DNA from 2 places in the Streptomyces sp. NBC_00316 genome. Region 2 is predicted to be linked to the other one. Evidence: riboswitches for the same ligand, from Rfam matches in the RefSeq annotation. Region 2 holds a riboswitch; the other holds the start of a gene.
The links. Region 2 has a riboswitch for cyclic di-AMP ahead of OG878_RS23940 (transglycosylase family protein). Riboswitches for the same ligand answer to the same signal wherever they lie in the genome.

Region 1 (11,516 bases), 2.8 Mb from region 2:
AGGAAGACGCAGTTCCGGTCCGCCGGGGTGAGCTCGGGGATCACCGCGGTGAAACCGGGCACGCCCTGTCCGGCGGCGAGCGTCGGCAGCAGATCGGCGAGCGAGCCACTTCCGTACTCGGGGACGGGGGCCGTGTCGAGAGGGAGCAGAACGGGGTCCTGCCAGGCCGGCTGGGCCATCAGCGGCCGGTCGCCGCGGGTGTGGTGGCAGCCGTCGCCTCGGAGAGCGACTGGGCGAATTCGAGGGTCTGGCGCACCGTGTCCGGGCCGTCGCCGGCCTCGCTGACCCGCAGGCTCAGGTCGTCGGCGGTGGAGCTGCCGGTGTAGCCGTGGTCCGCATCGCAGTTGGGGTCGCCGCAGGCGGCGGGCTCCAGGTCGATCCGGGAAACGGCGCCCCAGCCGATGGTGAGGACGACCTCGCGGGGCAGCGTCCCCGGGACGTACTTCTCCGGGTCGGCCACGACGCGGCTGACCACGACCGACGAGATCCGGTCGAGCTTGACCGACTCGGTGGAGGTGGTGGCGTACGGCGACGGGGAGCTGGTGTCGGCGTTCTGCTCGTCGGTGTGGCTGACGATGAAGCGGGTGTCCGTCAGGACCAGGACCGTGACGTGCCTGCGCACCTCGTTGGAGTCGAAGGTGGTCTCCTGGTGCACCAGGTACGAGGCGACCGGCTCACCGCCCACGGCGGCTTCCACCGCCTCGGCCACAAGGGCCGGGTAGTAGCCGCTGCGCTCGATCGCCGCGCGCAGCCCCTGGGTCGTCGTACCGGTCTTCGCCATACGGACCATCCTACGGGGGGCGGATGACTGCCGGGGACGCTGTGGAAAAGGGTGCGGGACGGCTCACCGGTGGTTTCAGTAGTTGGGGAGGCGGCGCGGACCCAGGTCGGTCCGGGCGGGGGGCGGGGCGAGCCGGACGCTCGCGCCGAGCACGGTCAGGCTCTGAGTGGCGACCACGACCGGCTCCAGTGCGACGGAAACCACCTCGGGATGGTCGTCGACGAGCCGCGACACCCGCAGCAGAAGCTCTTCGAGCGCCGCGGTGTCGACAGGTGCCGAGCCGCGCCAGCCGAAGAGGACCGGGGCCGCCCGGATGGACCGGATCAGCTCGGCGGCGTCGCGGTCGGTGGCGGGCACGAGCCGGTGGGCGGTGTCGCCGAGGAGCTCGGAGGGCGCACCGGCCAGTCCGAAGGAGAGGACGGCGCCCGCCGCGGGATCGATCGTGGCCCGTACGACGGTGTCCACACCGCGCGGGGCCATGGACTGGACGACGGGCTGAAGCTCGGTGGGCTTGCCGAGCAGATCGGTGAGTTCGCCGTACGCCCGGCGCAGCGCGTCTTCGTCGGCGAGGTCCAGCCGGACGCCGCCGAGGTCGGCGCGGTGGCGCAGATGGGGTGCGGTGGTCTTGAGCGCGACCGGATAGCCGAGCCGCGCCGCGGCGGCGACCGCGGCGTCTGCGTCGGGGGCCGGGAGCGTCGGCCGTACGGTGATGCCGTAGCGCCCCAGCAGTTCGCGCGCCTCGTCGTGACCGAGCGGACGGCCACGGGGGTCGGGGTCGGGTCCGAGGAGCGCGTCGATACGGGCCGCGGCTCCGGCCTCGTCGATCGTGTCGTCGAGAAAGTCGGGCACCTTCCCCGGCACGGCGGCCTGCCGTCGCCACTGGGCATACTTCACCGCCTCGGCCAGAGCCCGCACGGCGCGCTCGGCAGCGGGGTAGGCGGGGATGCGGCCGGGGGTGGGAGCAGGGCCGGCATCCGTGTCCGGCCGCTGCGGGGCGTGGCGGCCGACGGGGTCGGCGGAGCCGGTCGGCCGCTCCTGGCCGGCCGAGGCGGTCGAGGAGGAAGCGGCGGTGGAGGAGGCCGGGGAAGCCTGAGTGACCGGCCCGCCCGAAGAGCCCGCGGCACCCGGTCCGGCCGCAGCGCCCGGGGCAGCAGGTGCGGACCGCGTCACCCGTGGCACCGCGGCCGTGCTCGTGGCAGCCGCGAGCGCTTCGGCCAGGCCGCCGATCTCCACATGGACCACGGCAACCGGCTTGGCCGGCCCCGTGGCCGCGGCGGTACGCAGGGCGGCCGCCAGAACCTCGCCGTCGCCAGATTCCGCCTGGCCGTTCTCCCCCACCCACGGGATCGCCGTCACGATCACCGCGTCGCAGCCCGCGTCAGCCAGCGCCTCGGCCAGCGCGTCCCGGAAGTCCTGCGGGGTGGCCGCGGTGGTGAGGTCGCGGGGCGGCCGCGGGCGCAGCCCCTCGGCGAGGCAGGCGTCGTACGTGAGAAGGCCGAGGGACTCGGAGTTGCCGATGATCGCGACCCGCGGTCCCGCCGGGAGGGGCTGGTCGGCGAGGAGCAGGCCCGCGTCGACCATCTCCGTCACCGTGTCGACGCGGATCACGCCCGCCTGCCGCATGAGCGCGGAGACCGTCGCGTCCGGGATCCGGCTGACCGGCACCGCATGGCCCGGCGGGGTGCTGCCGCTGTGCCGGGCGCCCTTCACCACGACCACCGGCTTCACCGCCGCGGTGCGTCGGGCGAGGCGGGTGAACTTGCGCGGGTTGCCGAGCGATTCGAGGTACAGCAGGGCGACATCGGTGTCGGGGTCCTCGTACCAGTACTGCAGGAAGTCGTTGCCCGAGATGTCGGCGCGGTTGCCCGCAGAGATGAACGTGGACAGACCCGCGCCGCGCCGGTAGAGCCCGGAGAGCAGCGCGATGCCGATGGCACCGGACTGCGTGAACAGGCCGATGCGCCCGGACGCGGGTGGCTCGGGGGCGAGGGAGGCGTTCAGCCGCACGGCGTCGGAGTTGTTGATGAGGCCGAAGGCGTTCGGGCCGATGATGCGCATGCCGTACGAGCGGGCCTGGCGCACCAGTTCGCGCTGCCGTTCCCTGCCTTCTGCGCCCCACTCGGCGTATCCGGCGGAGAGGACGACGAGTCCCTGGACACCGTGCTCTCCGCAGTCGACGACGGCCTCCGGAACCCGTTCGGCAGGTACGGCGACGACCGCGAGGTCGACCGTTTCCCTGATCTCTCCGATGGAGCGGTGGGCGGGGACGCCGTCGATCGTGGTCTGGTCGGCGCCGAAGGCGCTGTTCACGGCGTACGTGCGACCGGTGAACCCGGCCGCGAGGAGGTTGCGCAGGACCGTGCGGCCCACCCCGCCCGGATTGCGGCCCGTGCCGATGACCGCGACGGAACCCGGCGCGATCAGCCGCTGCACCGACCGCGACTCCGCCCGCTGCTCACGGGCGCGCTGCACGGCCAGCGACTCCGCGGTCGGTTCGAGTTCGAGGGTGAGGTGGACGGAGCCGTCCTCGAAGCTGCGGTGCTGGGTGTAACCGGCGTCCCGGAACACCTTGATCATCTTGTTGTTGGCGGGCAGCACCTCGGCGGCGAAGCGCCGGATGCCGCGCTCGCGGGCCACCGCAGCGATGTGTTCCAGCAGCGCCGATGCCACGCCGCGGCCCTGGTGGGCGTCCTGGACGAGGAAGGCGACCTCGGCCTCGTCGGCAGGGGCGGAGGCGGGCCTGCCGGATGCGTCGATCCGGTCGTAGCGGACGGTCGCGATGAACTCGCCGCCGACCGTGACGGCCAGACCCACCCGGTCGACGTAGTCGTGATGGGTGAAGCGGTGCACGTCCTTGGCCGACAACCGCGGATAGGGGGCGAAGAACCTGTAGTACTTCGACTCGTCCGATACCTGCTCGTAGAAGCTGACCAGCCGCTCTGCATCGTCCGTGGTGATGGGCCTGATCCGGGCCGTGCCGCCGTCACGGAGCACCACGTCCGCTTCCCAGTGGTCGGGGTACGCGTGATGCGGACTCTGCTCCGGAGAGGGCTGCATGGGCAAAGACTACGGCTCGGTCACCGGTCGCGTACGGATCGGGGCCGGGGCAGTCTGAGAGGGCCGATCGGCCGTGCGGCACGGGCTTCGGCACCGGGTCGCGGGCCGGCCGCAACGGTCCGCTCGGGTCGGCCGGAGCAGCCCGCACCACATGAGAGACTGGTCTAGACAACCATTGATTCGTGAAGGGCAGAACCATGGCTGAGCGCCGCGTCAATGTCGGTTGGGCCGAGGGCCTGCACGCCCGCCCCGCTTCCATCTTCGTCCGTGCCGCCACGGCGTCCGGCTACCCGGTGACGATCTCCAAGACCGACGGCAGTCCGGTGAACGCCGCCTCCATGCTCGCGGTGCTCGGCCTGGGCGCGCAGGGCGGCGAGGAGATCGTGCTCGCGTCCGAGGCGGACGACGCGGAGGCCGCGCTCGACCGGCTGGCGAGGCTCGTCGCCGAGGGGCTCGACGAGCTCCCGGAGACCGTCTGATTCCGGACACTCCGGCCGGCTGCTTTTCTGCGGCGGAGCCGCGGCACCCCTGACGGGGGCCGCGGCTCTTTTGTTTTTGTTTTCCGCACCGTTTCTCCATGCCGATCCACCGGGGCCACCCCCAGCGTTTTCGCGAGGGATTCGTGCGGTATTCGGGCAGCCTGAAGAAAGCGCCGCAGAATTACATCTCTTGTATACGGCGCACGTGTTAATGACGGCCGCTCGCGGTGTTTACGACATGTTGCGAAGTCCTCACCCGGCCGGGAGCGGGCGGGACGGCCTCCCGGCCCGGCATGCGGTCCGCGCACCGCAACCGGTGGGCGGCCGTGGTCCGCTCGGCGTGCTGCGCGGCCAGCGCCCTGGCGCGTTCCGCGTCCCCACGGGCCACGGCGTCCACGATGGCTCCGTGCTCGGCCCAGGAATCGGCGGGGCGGGCCGGCTGCTCGACCGCGTACATCCAGGCGATCTTGTGCCGTAGCTGGGTGAGCAGCGCGATGAGACCGGGGCTGCGGGAGGCCTGCGCGAGCGTCTCGTGGAACCAGCCGCCCAGCGACCGCAGATCCTCCCCCTCGCCCCGCCGGGCCCGCTCCTGGCCGAGCCTGACCAGGCCACGGAGGACTTTGAGGTGCGCCTCGGTGCGGCGCTGCGCGGCGCGGGCCGCACCCAGCGGCTCCAGCAGCATCCGGACCTCCAGCAGGTCGGCGGCCTCCTGCGCGGTGGGCTCGGCGACACAGGCACCGGCATGCCGGCGGGTGACCACGAAGCCCTCGGACTCCAGGGTCCGCAGCGCTTCCCGCACCGGGACACGGGAGACCCCGTAACGGCGTGCGAGGAGCTCCTCGGTGAGTCTGCTGCCGCGTTCGAAGACACCCGAGACGATGTCGTCACGGATCGCCGTGCATACCGAATGCGCCGGAATGCGCATGTCCGAACCTCCGCCTTAATCCCCGCGAAACGCGGCCGGCCGACGCCTGTTCTGTGACTCTATTGCAATGCGGCTGCATTTCCGATGCCGGGTCGAAATCCATGAATATCTTTTTGTTCGGACTCCGTTCGACAAGCCCGCCCCGGCTCGTTCGACGAGCCTGCCCGGGCTCGTTCGGCAGGTCCGTCCCGCGAGGAGGACGGCGGGATACGCCGAAGGCCCCGGCGGGAAGCCGGGGCCTTCGGGACAGTGCGGACGTGTCGTCGGTCAGACGTTGACGCCGTGGGCGCGCAGGTACGCGACGGGGTCCATGTCGGAGCCGTACGACGGCGTGGTCCGGGCCTCGAAGTGAAGGTGCGGTCCGGTGGAGTTGCCGGTCGAGCCGGAGAAGCCGATCCGCTGGCCCGCACCGACGCTCTGGCCGACCGAGACGCCGATCGAGGAGAGGTGGCCGTACTGGGTGTACGTGCCGTCCGTCATCCGGAGCACGATGTTGTTGCCGTACGCGCCACCCCAGCCGGCCTCGACGACCGTGCCGGCGCCGACGGCGACGACGGAGCTGCCGGAGGCGGCGTGGAAGTCGATGCCCGAGTGACGGCCGGAGGACCAGAGGGAACCGCTGGACTTGTAGCCGGTGGTGACGTATGAACCGGCGACCGGGAGCTGGAAGGCGCCGAGACGGGTGCGCTCGGCAGAACGGGCGGCGCGGGCCTTCGCCTCGCGGGCCGCCTTGACACGGGCGTCGGCCTTGGCCTTGGCCTTGGCCACTGCTTCGGCCTTGACCTTGGCCGCGGCCTTGGCCTTCGCGGCTTCGGCCTTCGCCTTGGCGGCGGCATCGGCCAGGTGCTGCTGCACGTCGGCCTGGGCGGCCACCTGGTCGGCGAGGGCGCCTTCGATGGCGATGATCTGGTTCAGACCGGTCTCGCTGACGGAGGGGACCTTGGCCTCGGCGGCGAGGGCCGGGGAAGCCAGGCCACCGATGACGCCGGTGGTGGCCAGAGCCGCGACGCCGGCGACCTGCGCGCTCCTGCGCGTCAGGCGGCTCGGGGCACGATGCTTCCCGGTGGGGCGGGTGAACGCCATGAAGGGTTGATCCTTTCCTTCCTTCTCGCCTACCGGGTTAGCTGACGGGTTCGGAGCAGGAAGGTCTCCTACGGAGGTCCCGGCCCCACAAGAGGGCCGCAGGCATCCGATTCACCCCAGGGACTGCGTGGGTCCCCGGCTCCCCAGGCTCGCGCCTGACGGGGACTCGGCGATCGCTGCCCGGCGCCGCGGATGCAGCATTCGAGTGACGGACAGCTGAGCCGACGCTAAGCGGGGGCACTTTCATTCACCAAACGGACAGGCCGTTTTGTAGCGCACACCACAGGACATACAGACTCTCGACCTGATAAATCAGACAAAAGGGAAGACCCCGGCGAGAAGTGACTCGCCGGGGTCCGCATTCGTCCCGGTACAGGAGCGTTCGGCTGATCAGCCGGTGACGACCGACACCTCTCCGATACCCAGCGCCCGGACCGGCTCCTCGATCTGCGAGGCGTCGCCGACGAGGATCGTGACCAGCCGGTCCACCGGGAAGGCGCTGACCACCGCCGCGGTCGCCTCGACCGTTCCCGTCTCCGCGAGGCGCGCGTACAGCTGCGCCTGGTAGTCGTCCGGCAGGTGCTGCTCGAGCTGGTCGGCGAGCGTGCCCGCCACGGAGGCCGCCGTCTCGAACTTCAGCGGGGCGACACCCACGAGGTTCTGCACCGCCGTCTCGCGCTCGGCGTCGGTCAGGCCCTCGGCCGCCAGCGTCCGCAGGACCGTCCACAGGTCGTCCAGCGCCGGTCCGGTGGACTCCGTGTCCACCGAACCGCTGATGGCGAGCATCGCGGCGCCCGTCGCCCCGGAGGCGGAGCCGGGCGCCGACGACCGCAGGACCTGCGCGAAAGCCCGCACGCCGTAGGTGTAGCCCTTCTCCTCGCGCAGCACCCGGTCCAGCCGGGAGGTGAGCGTGCCGCCCAGGCAGTACGTGCCGAGGACCTGGGCCGGCCAGACGCTGTCGTGCCGGTCGGCGCCGATCCGGCCGATCAGCAGCTGCGTCTGCACGGCGCCCGGACGGTCGACGATGACCACCCGGCCGGTGTCGTCGGCGGTGATCGGCGGGGCGGGGCGGGGCTCCGCGGTGTTTCCGGCCCAGTCGCCCACGGTGTCGGCGAGCAGCGCGTCCAGGTCGATGCCGGTGAGGTCACCGACGACCACGACGGTCGCGGTGGACGGCCGGACATGGGCCTCGAAGAAGGCGCGGACGGCCGCGGAGTCGATCCGCTCCACCGTCTCCTCGGTGCCCTGGCGGGGGCGCGACATGCGGGCCGTGGCCGGGAAGAGCTCCTTGGAGAGCTGCTTGGCGGCGCGGCGGGCCGGGTTGGCCTGCTCGTGCGGGATCTCGTCGAGCCGGTTGTTCACCAGCCGCTCGATCTCGCTGTCGGCGAACGCGGGTGCCCGCAGTGCCTCGGCCACCAGGCCGAGTGCCTTGGCCAGCCGGGAGGCCGGGACCTCCAGGGACACCCGGACTCCGGGGTGGTCGGCGTGCGCGTCGAGCGTGGCGCCGCAGCGCTCCAGCTCGGCTGCGAACTCCTCCGCGGAGTGCTTGTCGGTCCCCTCTGACAGGGCCCGCGCCATGATCGTGGCAACGCCGTCGAGGCCTTCGGGCTCGGCGTCCAGCGGGGCGTCGAGGAAGATTTCGACCGCGACGACCTGCTGGCCGGGGCGGTGGCAGCGCAGCACCGTGAGCCCGTTGGGCAGGGCCCCTCGCTCGGGAGCGGGGAAGGCCCAGGGCCTGGCCGTGCCGGGGGTCGGCTGCGGGTGATACTCCATCGATACTCCAGTCGCGGCAGCGTCGGTCACTTGTCCGCCCCTTCGTGCGCGTCGGTGTCGGCGTCCGTCTCGTCTGCGACCGCCGCGCCGCTGGGCTCGACCGGCTCGTAGACGAGCACCGCCCGGTTGTCGGGCCGCAGCTGGGCCCGGGCAGCCGCCCGGACCTCTTCCGCGGTGACGTCCAGCACCCGCTGGACGGCGGTCAGGGCGAGCTGCGGGTCGCCGAACAGCACGGCGTACCGGCACAGTTCGTCGGCGCGGCCCGCGACCGTGCCGAGCCGGTCCAGCCACTCGCGCTCCAACTGCGCCTGGGCGCGCTCCATTTCCTCGGGCGTCGGGCCGTCGGCCGCGAACCGGGCCAGTTCCTCGTCGACCGCGGTCTCGATCTGCGCCACCTCGACCCCACCGGACGTCTTCACGTCCAGCCAGCCGAGCGAGGGCGCACCGGCGAGCCGCAGCAGCCCGAATCCGGCCGCCACGGCCGTCCGGTCGCGGCGGACCAGGCGGTTGTGCAGCCGGGAGGACTCGCCGCCACCCAGGACCGTCAGCGCCAGGTCTGCGGCGTCGCACTCCCGGGTACCGTCGTGCGGCAGCCGGTACGCAGCCATCAGCGCCCGCGCCGGAACCTCCTCACGGACCTCTTCGCGCAGCTGCTCGCCGATGATCTCGGGGAGCGTCCCGTCGCGCGGCGGCTGCTTGCCGTCGTGGGACGGGATGGAGCCGAAGTACTTCTCGATCCAGGCGAGCGTCTGCTCCGGGTCGATGTCGCCGACGACGGACAGAACCGCGTTGTTGGGCGCGTAGTACGTACGGAAGAAGGTCCGCGCGTCCTCGAGCGTCGCAGCGTCCAGGTCGGCCATCGAGCCGATCGGCGTGTGGTGGTACGGGTGGCCCTCTGGGTAGGCGAGGGCGGTCAGCTTCTCGAACGCCGTGCCGTACGGGACGTTGTCGTAGCGCTGGCGGCGCTCGTTCTTGACGACGTCCCGCTGGTTCTCCATGGACTCCTCGTCGAGCGCGGCGAGCAGTGAGCCCATCCGGTCGGCCTCGAGCCACAGGGCGAGCTCCAGCTGGTGCGTGGGCATCGTCTCGAAGTAGTTGGTCCGTTCGAAGCTCGTGGTGCCGTTGAGGGAGCCGCCGGCCCCCTGCACCAGCTCGAAGTGTCCGTTCCCCTTGACCTGTCCGGAGCCCTGGAACATCAGGTGCTCGAAGAGGTGAGCCAGACCCGTGCGCCCCTTGACCTCGTGGCGCGAACCGACGTCGTACCAGAGGCACACCGCGGCGACCGGGGTCAGATGGTCCTCGGAGAGCACCACGCGCAGGCCGTTGGCCAGACGGTGCTCGGTTGCTGTCAAGCCGCCGGAGCCGGCCTGGGCTGTGGCCGTGTGACCCATGGGCATGTACGTCCCTTCGATCGCGATACTAAATTTCCTGCGAGACCTGCCACTGTAAGCAAGCGGACGGACACCTGGCGAAGTTCCCGTGCCGCGGAAGTTCGCGTGAAAGAGCGCCGGACAGCCCCTTGGGACGGGTCGAGGTCGGCGTTGTCAGTGCCGCGGTCCACAATGGTCCGCGTCAGAACCAGAGGTTGCCCGAACAGATCTGTGAAGGAGTCGCAGCAGCGATGCCCCGCCGCAGTACGAAGACCCCGCCGCCGGACGACTTCGAGGAGAAGATCCTCGACATCGACGTCGTCGACGAAATGCAGGGCTCCTTCCTCGAGTACGCGTACTCGGTGATCTACTCACGGGCCCTGCCGGACGCCCGCGACGGCCTGAAGCCGGTGCACCGCCGCATCGTGTACCAGATGAACGAGATGGGGCTGCGCCCCGACCGCGGCTATGTGAAGTGTGCCCGGGTCGTCGGCGAGGTCATGGGCAAGCTGCATCCGCACGGCGACGCGTCCATCTACGACGCGCTCGTGCGGATGGCGCAGCCGTTCTCGATGCGGCTGCCTCTCGTCGACGGGCACGGCAACTTCGGCTCGCTCGGAAACGACGACCCGCCCGCCGCCATGCGGTACACCGAGTGCCGGATGGCCGACGCCACATCGCTGATGACGGAGTCGATCGACGAGGACACCGTCGATTTCCAGTCGAACTACGACGGCCAGGAGCAGGAGCCGGTCGCCCTCCCGGCCGCGTATCCGAACCTCCTGGTCAACGGCTCATCCGGGATCGCTGTCGGCATGGCGACCAATATGCCGCCGCACAATCTGGGCGAGGTCATCGCCGCCGCCCGCCATCTGATCAGGCATCCGGGTGCGGACCTGGAGACCCTGATGCGGTTCGTTCCCGGCCCGGACCTGCCGACCGGCGGCCGGATCGTGGGCCTCGGCGGCATCAAGGACGCGTACGCGGCGGGCCGCGGCACGTTCAAGATCCGTGCGACCGTCTCCGTGGAGGACGTCACCGCGCGCCGCAAGGGCCTGGTCGTCACCGAACTGCCGTTCTCCGTCGGCCCGGAGAAGGTGATCGCCAAGATCAAGGATCTGGTCTCGGCGAAGAAGCTCCAGGGCATCGCTGACGTCAAGGACCTCACCGACCGCGAGCACGGCCTGCGTCTGGTCATCGAGGTCAAGAACGGCTTCGTACCCGAGGCCGTGCTGGAGCAGCTCTACAAGCTGACGCCGATGGAGGAGTCCTTCGGCATCAACAACGTGGCGCTGGTCGACGGACAGCCGCTCACGCTGGGCCTGAAGGAGCTCCTGGAGGTCTATCTCGACCACCGCTTCGACGTGGTACGCCGTCGCAGCGAGTTCCGCCGGACCAAGCGCCGCGACCGGCTCCACCTGGTCGAGGGCCTCCTCGTCGCGCTGATCGACATCGACGAGGTCATCCGCCTCATCCGGTCCAGCGACAATTCGGCCCAGGCGAAGGAGCGGCTCATCGAGCACTTCTCGCTGAGCGAGATCCAGACGCAGTACATCCTGGACACCCCGCTGCGGCGGTTGACCCGGTTCGACCGGATCGAGCTGGAGAGCGAGCGGGACCGGCTGAAGGCCGAGATCGACGAGCTGACCGCGATCCTCGAATCGGACACCGAGCTGCGCAAGCTGGTCTCCACGGAACTGGCCGCGGTCGCCAAGAAGTTCGGCACCGACCGGCGGACGGTGCTGCTGGAGTCGGCCGGTTCGCAGGTCGCCTCGGTTCCGCTGGAGGTCGCGGATGACCCGTGCCGCGTGCTGCTGTCCTCGACCGGTCTGCTGGCCCGTACGGCCACGGGCGACGCGATCGCGTTCGACGAGGGCGCCAAGCGGGCCAGGCACGACGTGATCGTGTCGGCCGTCCCTGCGACGGCGCGCGGCGATGTGGGTGTGGTGACGTCCACCGGGCGTCTGCTGCGGCTCGCGGTGATCGATCTGCCCCAGCTGCCCGACACGCACGCGGCGCCCAACCTTTCCGGCGGCGCGCAGGTGTCG
Region 2 (11,516 bases):
TCCTTCAGCCGCAACTTCGGCAAGGAGGCCGCCATGCTCGCCGGTCTCCAGCACGCCGAGGGTGACGCGGTCATCATCATGGACGCCGACCTCCAGCACCCGCCCGAGCTCATCGGACGCATGCTGGCGGAACACGCCCAGGGCTACGACCAGGTGATCGCCCGCCGCACCCGCAAGGGCGACCGCGTCACCCGCACCCTCAGTGCCCGCGCCTACTACTGGCTGATCAACCGCTTGGTGGACGTGGAGCTGGTCGACGGTGTCGGTGACTTCCGGCTGCTGTCCCGGCGCACCGTCGACGCCGTCCTCGAACTCACCGAATACAACCGGTTCTCCAAGGGCCTGTTCGCCTGGGTCGGATTCCGGACGACGACCTTCGGTTACGAGAACGCGGTCCGTGAGCAGGGCCGCTCCGCCTGGACCTTCGGAAAGCTTCTCAACTACGGGCTGGACGGGCTGCTCTCCTTCAACAACAAGCCGCTGCGTGCCGCCCTGTACCTGGGGATGGTGCTGATGTCCCTCGCCTTCGCCTACGCCGCCTGGATCGTCGGCGTCGCCCTGGTGCAAGGGGTGGACACCCCCGGCTATGTCACGCTGATCGTCGTGCTCACGGCCCTCGCCGGTGTCCAGATGGTGATGGTGGGTGTGGTCGGCGAGTATGTGGGCCGTATCTATTACGAGGTGAAGCGGCGCCCGCACTTCCTGGTGAAGGCGTCCAACACCGGCGTACCGAATCAGCAGAGGACCCGGGAGCTCGCGCGCCGATGAAGGTCACGGTCCAGATGGCGCGCTTCGCCCTCGTCGGCGTCGTCAACACCGGTACGTACTACGGCTGCTACCTGGCCCTGCTGACCGTGCTGCCGTACCTGGCCGCGCATGTGATCGCGTTCGTGTCCAGCATGATCGGGTCGTTTCTGCTGAACTCGTACTTCACCTACCGGATACGTCCCACCTGGCGGAAATTCCTGCTCTTCCCGCTCACCAACGCCGCCAACTTCGTGATCACGACCGGTGGCGTCTGGCTGCTGGTCGACCGGGCGGGGTTCAGCAGCCGCTACGCACCGCTGGTCGCGGCACTGGCGGCCATCCCGATCACCTTCGTGGTCTCGCGCGCGATCATGCTGCGGCCGGACACGCGGCCGAAAGCGGTCGAACAGGTGCGCTGAGTGCACCGGATCAGGCCCACATCCCCAACTCCTCCCGAATCGTTGGTCGAACCAGTGGCCCGGATCACGCCCACTGCCTAACATCGATCACCGCAAGGCTTTGTGCACCGCCGCACAATCTCTCCCCGGGAGGCTCCTTTGCACCGCCGCCGTCGCACCGCGCTCGTCGTCTCCGCTGCCACGCTCATCGCGGCGCCGCTGCTCTCCGCCTGCGGCAGCCAGGCCCACCCAGGTGCCGCAGCCGTGGTCGGCGGGGACCGGATCGAGGTGTCCACCGTGCAGGCGCAGGTGGCGGACGTACGCACCGCGCAGGGCGACTCCGACGATTCGGTCCAGCTGATCAGCAAGTCCGGGCAGCTCGGCCGGGCCAAGCTGCACGGACTGATCTTCGACCGGATCCTGGACAAGGCCTCGGCGGACGCGGGCGTGACGGTCAGCCGCAAGGAGATCCAGGAGATGCGGCAGGCACAGGCCGCGCAGAGCGGTGGAGAGAAGGCGTGGCAGCAGCAGCTGCTCACGGCGAGCTGGCTGGCCCCCAGCCAGATCGACGCCGCTCTGCGGGAGCAGATCCAGGTGCAGAAGCTGGCCGACTCGCTCGGCGCCGACCTGCAGACCCCCGATGGCGTGGCGGCCGTCAGCAAGGCGCTCACCGCTGCGTCGACGTCGCTGCACATCGACGTCAACCCGCGCTTCGGCACGTGGAACAACAAGCAGACCCAGCTCGCCGACTTCAAGGCCCCGTGGATCACCCAGGTCACCAAGCCCGCCCAGCAGGAGACCGCCGCCGGCGCGTAGGTAGGTTGGTGGGGTGAACGCTGAAGATCCCGGTCGTATCGTCCTGCTCACCGCCAGCCACCGGGTCGCGCCCGGACTGCTGTCCTGGCCGGCCTGGCAGACGCTGCACGCCGCCGACCGGGTGCTCTGCGCCGAGCCGGACCACCCCCAGCTGCCCTATCTGCGCGAGGCGGGTGTCACGGTCGCGCACGCCGCGCCCACCGCGCAGGAGCTCGTCGACGCCTGTGCGGGCGGCCGGACCGTCGTGGTCCTGACCGGCGGCGAGGGCAACCAGCCGCTGACCGACGGGCTGGCCCGGCTGGCGGGATCGGGCAGGGTCCGGATGCCGAACCTGGAGCTGCTGCCCGGCTCCTACGACCTGCCGGGCGCCCGGCTCCTCGATCTGGTCCAGGTCATGGACCGGATCAGGGCCGAGTGCCCCTGGACGTCGCAGAAGACCCACCAGGGGCTCGCCAAGTACGCCATCGAGGAGGCGTACGAACTGGTCGAGGCGATCGAGGACGGCGACCGCGACGAGCTGCGAGAGGAACTCGGCGACGTACTGCTCCAGGTCGTCTTCCACGCCAGGATCGCGGAGGAGGACGAGGACGCGCCGTTCTCTGTCGACGACGTCGCGGCCACCCTCGTCGAGAAGCTGATCCACCGCCATCCGCATGTCTTCGGCGACGAGACCGCCGAGACCCCGGAGGACGTGCACGCGCACTGGCTGCGCACCAAGGCCATCGAGAAGCAGCGCGCATCGGTCACCGAGGGCGTGCCGCTCGGCCAGCCCGGTCTGGCGCTGGCGGCGAAGCTGGCCGGGCGGGTGCGTACCGCGGGACTCGATGTGGCGCTCCCCACGGGCGACGGCATCGGGTACGAGCTCCTCGCCCTCGCCGTACGCGCGGAACGGGACGGCACCGACCCCGAGGCCGCCCTGCGCGCAGCGGGCCGTGCCTACCGGGACGCGATTCTTGCCGCGGAGGCCAACGGATAACGTCAGGGGGTGAACGACAGCCCCGCCGACAGCCCCGCAGACCGGCCCACCGGCAGCTCCGCAGACAGCCCCGCCGAGCGGTCTGCAGGCAACGCCGCCGGCTGCCCTGCCGATCGCCCCGCCGGCGCCCCTCCCGGTGCGCCCGAACTCTTCACCTGGGAGTTCGCCACCGATCCGTACCCGGCCTACGCCTGGCTGCGCGAGCACAGCCCGGTGCACCGCACCGCGCTGCCCAGCGGGGTCGAGGCGTGGCTCGTGACGCGGTACGCGGACGCCCGGCAGGCACTCGCCGACACCCGCCTCTCCAAGAACCCGGCGCACCACGCCGAGCCGGCGCATGCCAAGGGGAAGACCGGCATCCCGGGCGAGCGCAAGGCGGAGCTGATGACGCATCTGCTGAACATCGACCCGCCCGACCACACCCGGCTGCGCCGCCTGGTCTCGAAGGCGTTCACGCCCCGCCGCGTCGCGGAGTTCGCGCCGCGTGTGCAGGAGCTGACGGACCGCCTCATCGACAACTTCATCGAGGAGGGGAGCGCGGACCTCATTCATGACTTCGCGTTCCCGCTCCCGATCTACGCGATCTGCGATCTGCTCGGCGTGCCGCGCGAGGACCAGGACGACTTCCGGGACTGGGCGGGCATGATGATCCGCCACGGCGGCGGGCCGCGCGGCGGTGTGGCCCGGTCGGTCAAGAAGATGCGCGGCTATCTCGCCGAACTGATCCACCGCAAAAGGGAGAACCCCGGCGACGATCTGATCTCGGGGCTGATCCGGGCCAGCGACCACGGCGAGCACCTCACCGAGAACGAGGCCGCCGCCATGGCCTTCATCCTTCTCTTCGCGGGGTTCGAGACGACGGTCAACCTCATCGGCAACGGGGTGTACGCCCTGCTGCGCAACCCCGGGCAGCGGGAGCGGCTGCAGCGCTCGCTGGATGCCGGGGAGACGGGGCTGCTGGAGACCGGCATCGAGGAACTGCTGCGCTACGACGGCCCGGTGGAGCTGGCGACCTGGCGGTTCGCCACCGAACCGCTCAGGCTCGGCGGGCAGCGGATCGCGACGGGCGACCCCGTACTGGTGGTGCTCGCCGCCGCCGACCGGGACCCGGAAAGGTTCGCGGACCCCGACACGCTCGACCTCGCCCGGCGTGACAATCAGCACCTCGGCTACGGGCACGGCATCCACTACTGTCTGGGGGCGCCGCTCGCCCGGCTGGAGGGCCAGGCGGCCCTCGCCACGCTGTTGAGACGCCTGCCTGACCTGCGGCTTGCAGGGGAACCTACCGATTTGCGCTGGCGCGGTGGGCTCATCATGCGCGGACTGCGCACTCTTCCCGTGGAGTTCGAACCCGGACATCGCTGCGACGAAGGTGACTCGCTGTCAACTCCGTGACTTTCACGTGATCTGTGCTGCATCGACTTGTGACAAGCGTTCGACTGCGGATACGTTCACCGTTCGACGCACCCGTCACTTTGTCAGTCACACGGAAGGCACTCCCATGGGCTCCGCGAACGGCAGGCACCGTCGCCCTCGTCAGGCACCCGCCATCGTCGTCGCCGCAGGCGTGACCGGCTCGGCCATCGCCATCCCGCTGCTCGGCGCGGCCGGTGCACACGCGGCCGACGCCACGACCTGGGACCGGGTCGCCGAGTGCGAGAGCGGCGGCATGTGGAGTGCCGACCTCGGCAACGGCTTCTACGGCGGTCTCCAGTTCTCCCAGGACGCCTGGAAGTCGTACGGAGGTGAGGCGTACGCCCCGCGTGCCGACCTCGCCAGCCGCTCGCAGCAGATAGCGATCGCCGAGAAGGTCCTGGACGACAAGGGGCCGAAGGCGTGGCCCAGCTGTGCGGTGATCTCCGGCCTCACGGTGGACGGGGCGCTGCCGGGCGTCGACCCGGGCACCGTGCCGTCGGCCGAACCGACCGAGGGCGCGCAGGAGTCCGGCGGGGTGAGCGCGTCGGACGGTGCGAAGTCGTCCACCAAGGCGTCGGAGAGCGCCTCGAAGAAGTCGTCGGGCAAGGCATCGGACAAGAAGTCGAGCGAATCGACGTCCGATACATCTGATTCATCCGATTACTCCGAATCGACCGACTCCTCTGATTCCTCGGACTCTTTCGGCGGTGAGTCGAGCGGCAAGCACCGCGGCGCGCCGGCCTCCGAAGTGGGCCAGGACACAGGGGCGGGCAACGGCCGGGAGTCGGGCCGCCATGCTTCCCGCGGGGACAGCGAGGGGCGTGACGCAGGCGCCCCGGCGGCCGACGGCTCCTACGAGGTGCGGCCCGGCGACAACTTGTGGGCGATTGCTGATGCACATCACGTCCCCGGCGGGTGGCCCGCGCTCTATGAGGTGAACAAGGACGCCGTCGGCGCCGACCCGAACCTCATTCTCCCTGGCCAGAGCCTCGCTCTCGATGTGAAGGTGAACTGAGACCGGTCTGATCAACAGCTAAAAATGCCCCCAAAATAGGGGTAGTTCAGAGGCCTATGTCCGCTTATGCGTAAGTGAGACATGGGTCTCTTTGCGTCAACTGGCGTGTCGCATCTGCGGAGTCCGTCCGCATCGCCCCCGACCTGCGAAAACGATGACGAGCCGGATGCAAGTAAGGGTTGATTGTCCGGTATGTCCATCTTTGAATATGGGGGTTGCCTATGTTTACGGTCGGAACTGCTCGCACCGCGGGCCCCGTCGATCGTCACGCCGAATCCTGCCGTCGGTCGAAGGGAACAGACGCGTAAAGCGCCGTAGGCAGGAGCGGGGGACCCAGGTAAGCCGCCGGGGCCGATGGTCGAAAGACCGTCAGCATCGGCTCGGGGTGAAGTCGCACGCCAGGACGTGCGACCGGGCAACTCACTAGGCCCGAACCCGACAGCTCACCTCGTAGGCGTCGGTGAGGAGATTCCATGCTGCTGAACAGCAAGGGCAAGCACCGTCGCCCGTCCAAGGCCGTCCGTGTCGCCACGCTCGCGGGTGTTGCCGGTGCCGCCATCGCCGTTCCCCTGATGGGTGCGACCAACGCCTCCGCCGCGTCCGTCGCCACGTGGGACGCCGTCGCCCAGTGCGAGTCCGGTGGCAACTGGTCCATCAACACCGGCAACGGCTACTACGGCGGCCTGCAGTTCTCGCAGTCCAGCTGGGCCGCCGCCGGCGGTACGAAGTACGCCCCGCGGGCCGACCTGGCCACCAAGGCCCAGCAGATCGCCACCGCCGAGGTGCTCCTCGACATGCAGGGCCCGGGCGCCTGGTCCTGTGCGGGTGCGGGCAACCTCACCAACGACGGTGTCGACCCGGGTGTCGACACCGGCGCGACGCAGAGCACCCCGGCCGCGCAGTCGAAGCCGGCCGCGCCGAAGCCCGCCGAGCACACCGAAGCCCCCGCCGCCTCCCGCTCGGACCGCGGCACCGCGGCCAGGAAGACCGTCACCACGCCGGCCGGCGAGAAGGTCGCGAAGGGCGACGGTGAGTACACCGTCAAGTCCGGCGACTCGCTCAGCAAGATCGCCGCGGCGCACAAGGTCAAGGGCGGCTGGCAGCAGCTGTTCAAGCTCAACAAGAACATCGTCGAGGACGCCGACCTGATCTACCCGGGTCAGCAGCTCCACCTGACGAAGTAGTACGACCCTGCAGAAGAGGGCTCTCCTCTCCCTGAGCACCCCGACCCGGCGCGGATTCCCCCGTACGCGCCGGGCCGGGGTTTCTGCGCTCTCCGTTCACCTGTTGTAGTTACCGGCCAGTAGATTTCTTGATCTTTGTCCGCCTATGGGGGCCCTTGGGTCCTTTTTCGTCCCAGGAGTCGGGCGGTCGCCGAACGCAGTGGTCCGGGACGGTTAGGCTCTTGTCGCAAGGCCAAAGCGACCCTGCACAAACAGCGTCATATCCCAGAAGGAGATGCCTCGTGCCGTCCATCGACGTCGTCGTAGCCCGGGAAATCCTCGACTCCCGCGGAAACCCCACGGTCGAGGTCGAGGTCGGCCTCGACGACGGCAGCACGGGCCGTGCTGCCGTTCCGTCCGGCGCCTCCACCGGTGCGTTCGAGGCCATTGAGCTTCGCGACGGTGACCCCAACCGCTACCAGGGCAAGGGCGTCGAGAAGGCCGTCCTCGCCGTGATCGAGCAGATCGGCCCGGAGCTCGTCGGCTACGACGCGACCGAGCAGCGGCTGATCGACCAGGCCATGTTCGACCTGGACGCCACCGAGAACAAGGGCTCGCTCGGCGCCAACGCGATCCTCGGCGTCTCGCTGGCCGTCGCGCACGCCGCCTCCGAGGCATCGGACCTGCCGCTGTTCCGCTACCTCGGTGGCCCGAACGCGCACCTGCTGCCCGTCCCGATGATGAACATCCTCAACGGTGGGTCGCACGCCGACTCCAACGTGGACATCCAGGAGTTCATGATCGCCCCGATCGGTGCGGAGTCCTTCTCCGAGGCCCTGCGCTGGGGCGCCGAGGTCTACCACACGCTGAAGAAGGTCCTGAAGACCAAGGGTCTGTCGACCGGTCTCGGTGACGAGGGCGGCTTCGCGCCGAACCTGGAGTCGAACCGCGCCGCCCTGGACCTCATCGTCGAGGCGATCAAGGAGGCCGGTTACGTCCCGGGCCGCGACATCGCGCTCGCGCTCGACGTCGCCGCGTCCGAGTTCTACAAGGACGGCTCGTACGAGTTCGAGGGCAAGTCCCGTTCGGCCGCCGAGATGACCGAGTACTACGAGGAGCTCGTCTCCGCGTACCCGCTGGTCTCCATCGAGGACCCGCTGTACGAGGACGACTGGGCCGGCTGGAAGGTCATCACCGACAAGCTCGGCTCCAAGGTGCAGATCGTCGGCGACGACCTCTTCGTCACCAACCCGGAGCGTCTGGCCCGTGGCATCGAGGAGGGCTCCGCCAACGCCCTGCTCGTCAAGGTCAACCAGATCGGTTCGCTGACCGAGACCCTGGACGCCGTCGAACTGGCCCAGCGCAACGGCTTCAAGTGCATGATGTCCCACCGCTCCGGCGAGACCGAGGACGTCACCATCGCCGACCTCGCGGTCGCGGTGAACTGCGGTCAGATCAAGACCGGCGCCCCGGCCCGCTCGGACCGTGTCGCCAAGTACAACCAGCTGCTGCGCATCGAGGAGATCCTCGACGACGCGGCGGTGTACGCGGGCCGCTCCGCCTTCCCGCGGTTTCGCCCTGCGAACTGAACAGGCACAGCGCCCTGCGAACTGAACAGCACAGCGCCCCGCGAACTGAACAGGCACAGCGCCCTGCGAGCTGATGCAGTGCGGCGCTCCGTGCACTGATCGGCGCAGCAAGGGCTGATCGCAGGCCGCAGGCCCGTCACGGGTCAAAGGCCCCGGCCTCCGACCGTCCCCGCACTCGGTCCCGTACCGTGTGCGGGGACGGACGTGCGTAATGGGGAGGCGGAGACATGGCCGCGAAGGACCGGGACCGGTTCTCCACCGCGACCCGGCTGCGGCTGCTCGGAGAGCAGACCGCCGCCCGCGTCTACCGGTCCCAGAACCGTCGTCAGGCGCGTCGCTCCCGGCTCACCGGACGGGCCGCGTTCCTCGCGCTGGTCGTCTGTTCCCTGGTGGTGGCGCTCGCGTACCCGATGCGGCAGTACGTGTCGCAGCGCGACGAGATCGCCGACCAGGAGCGGCTGGCGCGGGAGGCGCAGACGCGCACCGAGGAGCTGCGCGACGAGAAGGCGCGCCTCCAGGACGACGCGTACATCCGGCGGCTGGCGCGGGAGCACCTGCACTACGTCCTTCCCGGGGAGACCGGTTACACGGTGGTCGACCCGGACGCGGCCAAGGAGCGCAGCGGGGGGCCGCAGGAGACCGACCGGCCGTGGCACTCGAACCTGTGGGACGGCGTGGACTCCGCCGACCGGAACTGACCTCTCCTCCGACCGCTCTTTCGCCCCTTTCATTCCGCTGCGGAACCGCAGCTCAGCATCTCGAGTAGAACCAAGGCAGGCATGGAAACGCCCCCTCCCCAGACCGAATCAACCGCGCCCACCGAGGCGGACATCGCCGCGTTCCAGCAGCAGCTCGGCCGCCCGCCGCGCGGGCTGCGCGCGATCGCGCACCGCTGCCCGTGCGGCAACCCGGACGTGGTCGAGACGCAGCCCCGGCTGGAGGACGGTACGCCGTTCCCGACGACGTACTACCTGACGTGCCCGCGCGCGGCCTCCGCGATCGGCACGCTGGAGGCGAACGGCGTCATGAAGGAGATGACGGAGCGTCTGGGCACCGACCCGGAGCTCGCGGCCGCGTACCGCAACGCGCACGAGGACTACATCGCCCGGCGCGATGCCATCGAGGTGCTGGAGGGCTTCCCGAGCGCGGGTGGCATGCCGGACCGGGTGAAGTGCCTGCATGTGCTGGTGGGGCATTCGCTGGCGGCGGGGCCAGGGGTCAATCCGCTGGGGGACGAGGCGATTGCGATGCTGCCGGAGTGGTGGCGCAAGGGCCCGTGCGTGACGCCGTGCGGACCCGCGGACGAGCCCGGCACGTCGAGCCCGTCCGGCGATTGAGGACCAGGGTCCGGGGCGGAGCCCCGGGCACACGACAGGAGAACCCATGACCCGCGTTGCCGCCATCGACTGCGGAACCAACTCCATCCGCCTGCTCGTCGCCGACGCCGACCCCGCCACGGGTGAGCTCATCGAGCTCGACCGCCGGATGGAGATCGTCCGGCTCGGGCAGGGGGTGGACCGCACCGGCCGGCTCGCTCCCGACGCGCTGGAGCGGACCTTCGCCGCCTGCCGCCAGTACGCGGCGGTCATCAAGGAGCACGGCGCCGAGAGGCTGCGCTTCGTCGCCACCTCCGCCTCCCGCGACGCGGAGAACAGGGACGAGTTCGTCCGTGGTGTGCTGGACATCCTCGGCGTGGAGCCCGAGGTGATCAGCGGTGACCAGGAGGCGCAGTTCTCCTTCGACGGCGCCACCAAGGAGCTGGAGGGCAGCGACCATCTCGCGAAGCCGTATCTGGTGGTCGACATCGGCGGCGGCTCCACCGAGTTCGTCGTCGGCGACGACCGGGTCCTGGCCGCACGGTCCGTGGACATCGGCTGCGTACGGATGACGGAGCGTCACCTCGTGCACGACGGTGTGGTCACCGACCCGCCCACGCCGGCTCAGATCGCGGCGATCCGCGCGGACATCGACGCCGCCCTGGATCTCGCCGAGGAGACCGTCCCGCTGACCGAGGCCGCCACGCTCGTCGGCCTCGCCGGGACCGTCACCACCGTGGCCGCGATCGCGCTGGGGCTGCAGGAGTACGACTCGGAGGCGATCCACCACTCACGGCTCTCCTTCGAGCAGGTCCAGGAGATCACCGGACGGCTGGTCACCTCGACCCACGCCGAGCGCGCCGCGATCCCCGCGATGCACCCGGGACGGGTCGATGTCATCACCTCCGGGGCGCTCGTCCTGCTGGCCGTGATGGAGCGGACCGGGGCCCGCGAAGTCGTCGTCAGCGAGCACGACATCCTGGACGGCATCGGCTGGTCCGTCGCCTGAGGGCTGTCCCGTAGTCCCTGGCGGGCGCGCGACGGCAGTTGCGGCACCTCACCGCGTCGCCGGAACGCCCGAATACGGCCCGTAGGGGGACGCTCCTCCGCCTTGCGATGCACCACATCCGACGCCGCGCGCGGATCCATCAGGGATGACGGGACAGCCCTTGGCGAGGCGCCGGCGGCGAGGGGCACGGCGGGGTGCGGGGAGCGCGGTCGACGATCCGCTCATACGCACTCCCGCCTGCCCCTTTGAGGCATCTTCGGCTTCTCGCGGGCCCTTCCCGGCCCCCCTGCGAAGACACGCCGCGACGAAGTTCGTGAACTTCTTCACAAGGAATTCGGCGCTCCGGAGCACACTTCTGCTCCGTACGGGCCTCCACGGCCCTCTACGGGCGCGTCCGCCGGGTGTGCGGGAGGGTTTCGGGGATGTTGCGAGCGGGTGGGAAGAAGCGGGTGGTCCACTCCGCCGTCGGGCTCAACAGCCTGCTCACAAGCGGTGAACAACGTTCGCCGCGGCACGGTGGTTCCCTCGTGCCGTCATGACCTCGGTCACGTGGGCGGCGAAGTGTAGCAGAGGGTGGGGGAGACCTTGTGAAGGGGCTCACGAGCGTGCCCTCCGAGGGGGGTGGATACTCGATGGCATGAGCACCACGGAGCGTCCCAGGATCCTCGTAGTAGGCGGTGGGTACGTAGGCCTGTACGCAGCTCGGCGCATTCTCAAGAAGATGCGCTACGGCGAGGCGACCGTCACGGTCGTCGACCCGCGGTCGTACATGACCTACCAGCCCTTCCTCCCCGAAGCCGCCGCCGGCAGCATCTCCCCCCGGCACGTCGTCGTCCCGCTGCGACGCGTGCTGCCCAAGGCGGAGGTTCTCACCGGTCGGGTCACCACCATCGACCAGGACCGCAAGGTCGCCACGATCGCGCCGCTCGTCGGCGAGGCGTACGAGCTGCCTTTCGACTACCTGGTGATCGCGCTCGGCGCCGTCTCCCGCACCTTCCCGATCCCCGGCCTCGCCGAACAGGGCATCGGCATGAAGGGCATCGAGGAGGCCATCGGCCTGCGCAACCACGT

Region 1: it holds a riboswitch for cyclic di-AMP, as region 2 does, so the genes downstream of both, OG878_RS11155 (M23 family metallopeptidase) here and OG878_RS23940 (transglycosylase family protein) in region 2, are expected to answer to the same signal.

What each region holds. Positions count from the first base shown of each region.
Region 1 is NZ_CP108023.1:2,514,260-2,525,775, forward strand. Features, by position in the region: gene OG878_RS11130 (alkaline phosphatase family protein) at 1-179, opposite strand, end outside; gene OG878_RS11135 (DUF5998 family protein) at 179-781, opposite strand; gene OG878_RS11140 (bifunctional acetate--CoA ligase family protein/GNAT family N-acetyltransferase) at 857-3,838, opposite strand; gene OG878_RS11145 (HPr family phosphocarrier protein) at 4,036-4,317, shown strand; gene OG878_RS11150 (GntR family transcriptional regulator) at 4,526-5,242, opposite strand; gene OG878_RS11155 (M23 family metallopeptidase) at 5,510-6,325, opposite strand; cyclic di-AMP (ydaO/yuaA leader) riboswitch at 6,338-6,507, opposite strand; gene OG878_RS11160 (M16 family metallopeptidase) at 6,716-8,098, opposite strand; gene OG878_RS11165 (M16 family metallopeptidase) at 8,125-9,495, opposite strand; gene OG878_RS11170 (DNA gyrase/topoisomerase IV subunit A) at 9,720-11,516, shown strand, end outside.
Region 2 is NZ_CP108023.1:5,359,181-5,370,696, forward strand. Features, by position in the region: gene OG878_RS23910 (glycosyltransferase family 2 protein) at 1-768, shown strand, start outside; gene OG878_RS23915 (GtrA family protein) at 765-1,166, shown strand; gene OG878_RS23920 (SurA N-terminal domain-containing protein) at 1,305-1,961, shown strand; gene OG878_RS23925 (nucleoside triphosphate pyrophosphohydrolase) at 1,975-2,937, shown strand; gene OG878_RS23930 (cytochrome P450 family protein) at 2,947-4,332, shown strand; gene OG878_RS23935 (transglycosylase family protein) at 4,439-5,368, shown strand; cyclic di-AMP (ydaO/yuaA leader) riboswitch at 5,669-5,840, shown strand; gene OG878_RS23940 (transglycosylase family protein) at 5,842-6,552, shown strand; gene eno (phosphopyruvate hydratase) at 6,834-8,120, shown strand; gene OG878_RS23950 (FtsB family cell division protein) at 8,348-8,818, shown strand; gene OG878_RS23955 (DUF501 domain-containing protein) at 8,900-9,457, shown strand; gene OG878_RS23960 (Ppx/GppA phosphatase family protein) at 9,504-10,445, shown strand; gene OG878_RS23965 (NAD(P)/FAD-dependent oxidoreductase) at 11,083-11,516, shown strand, end outside.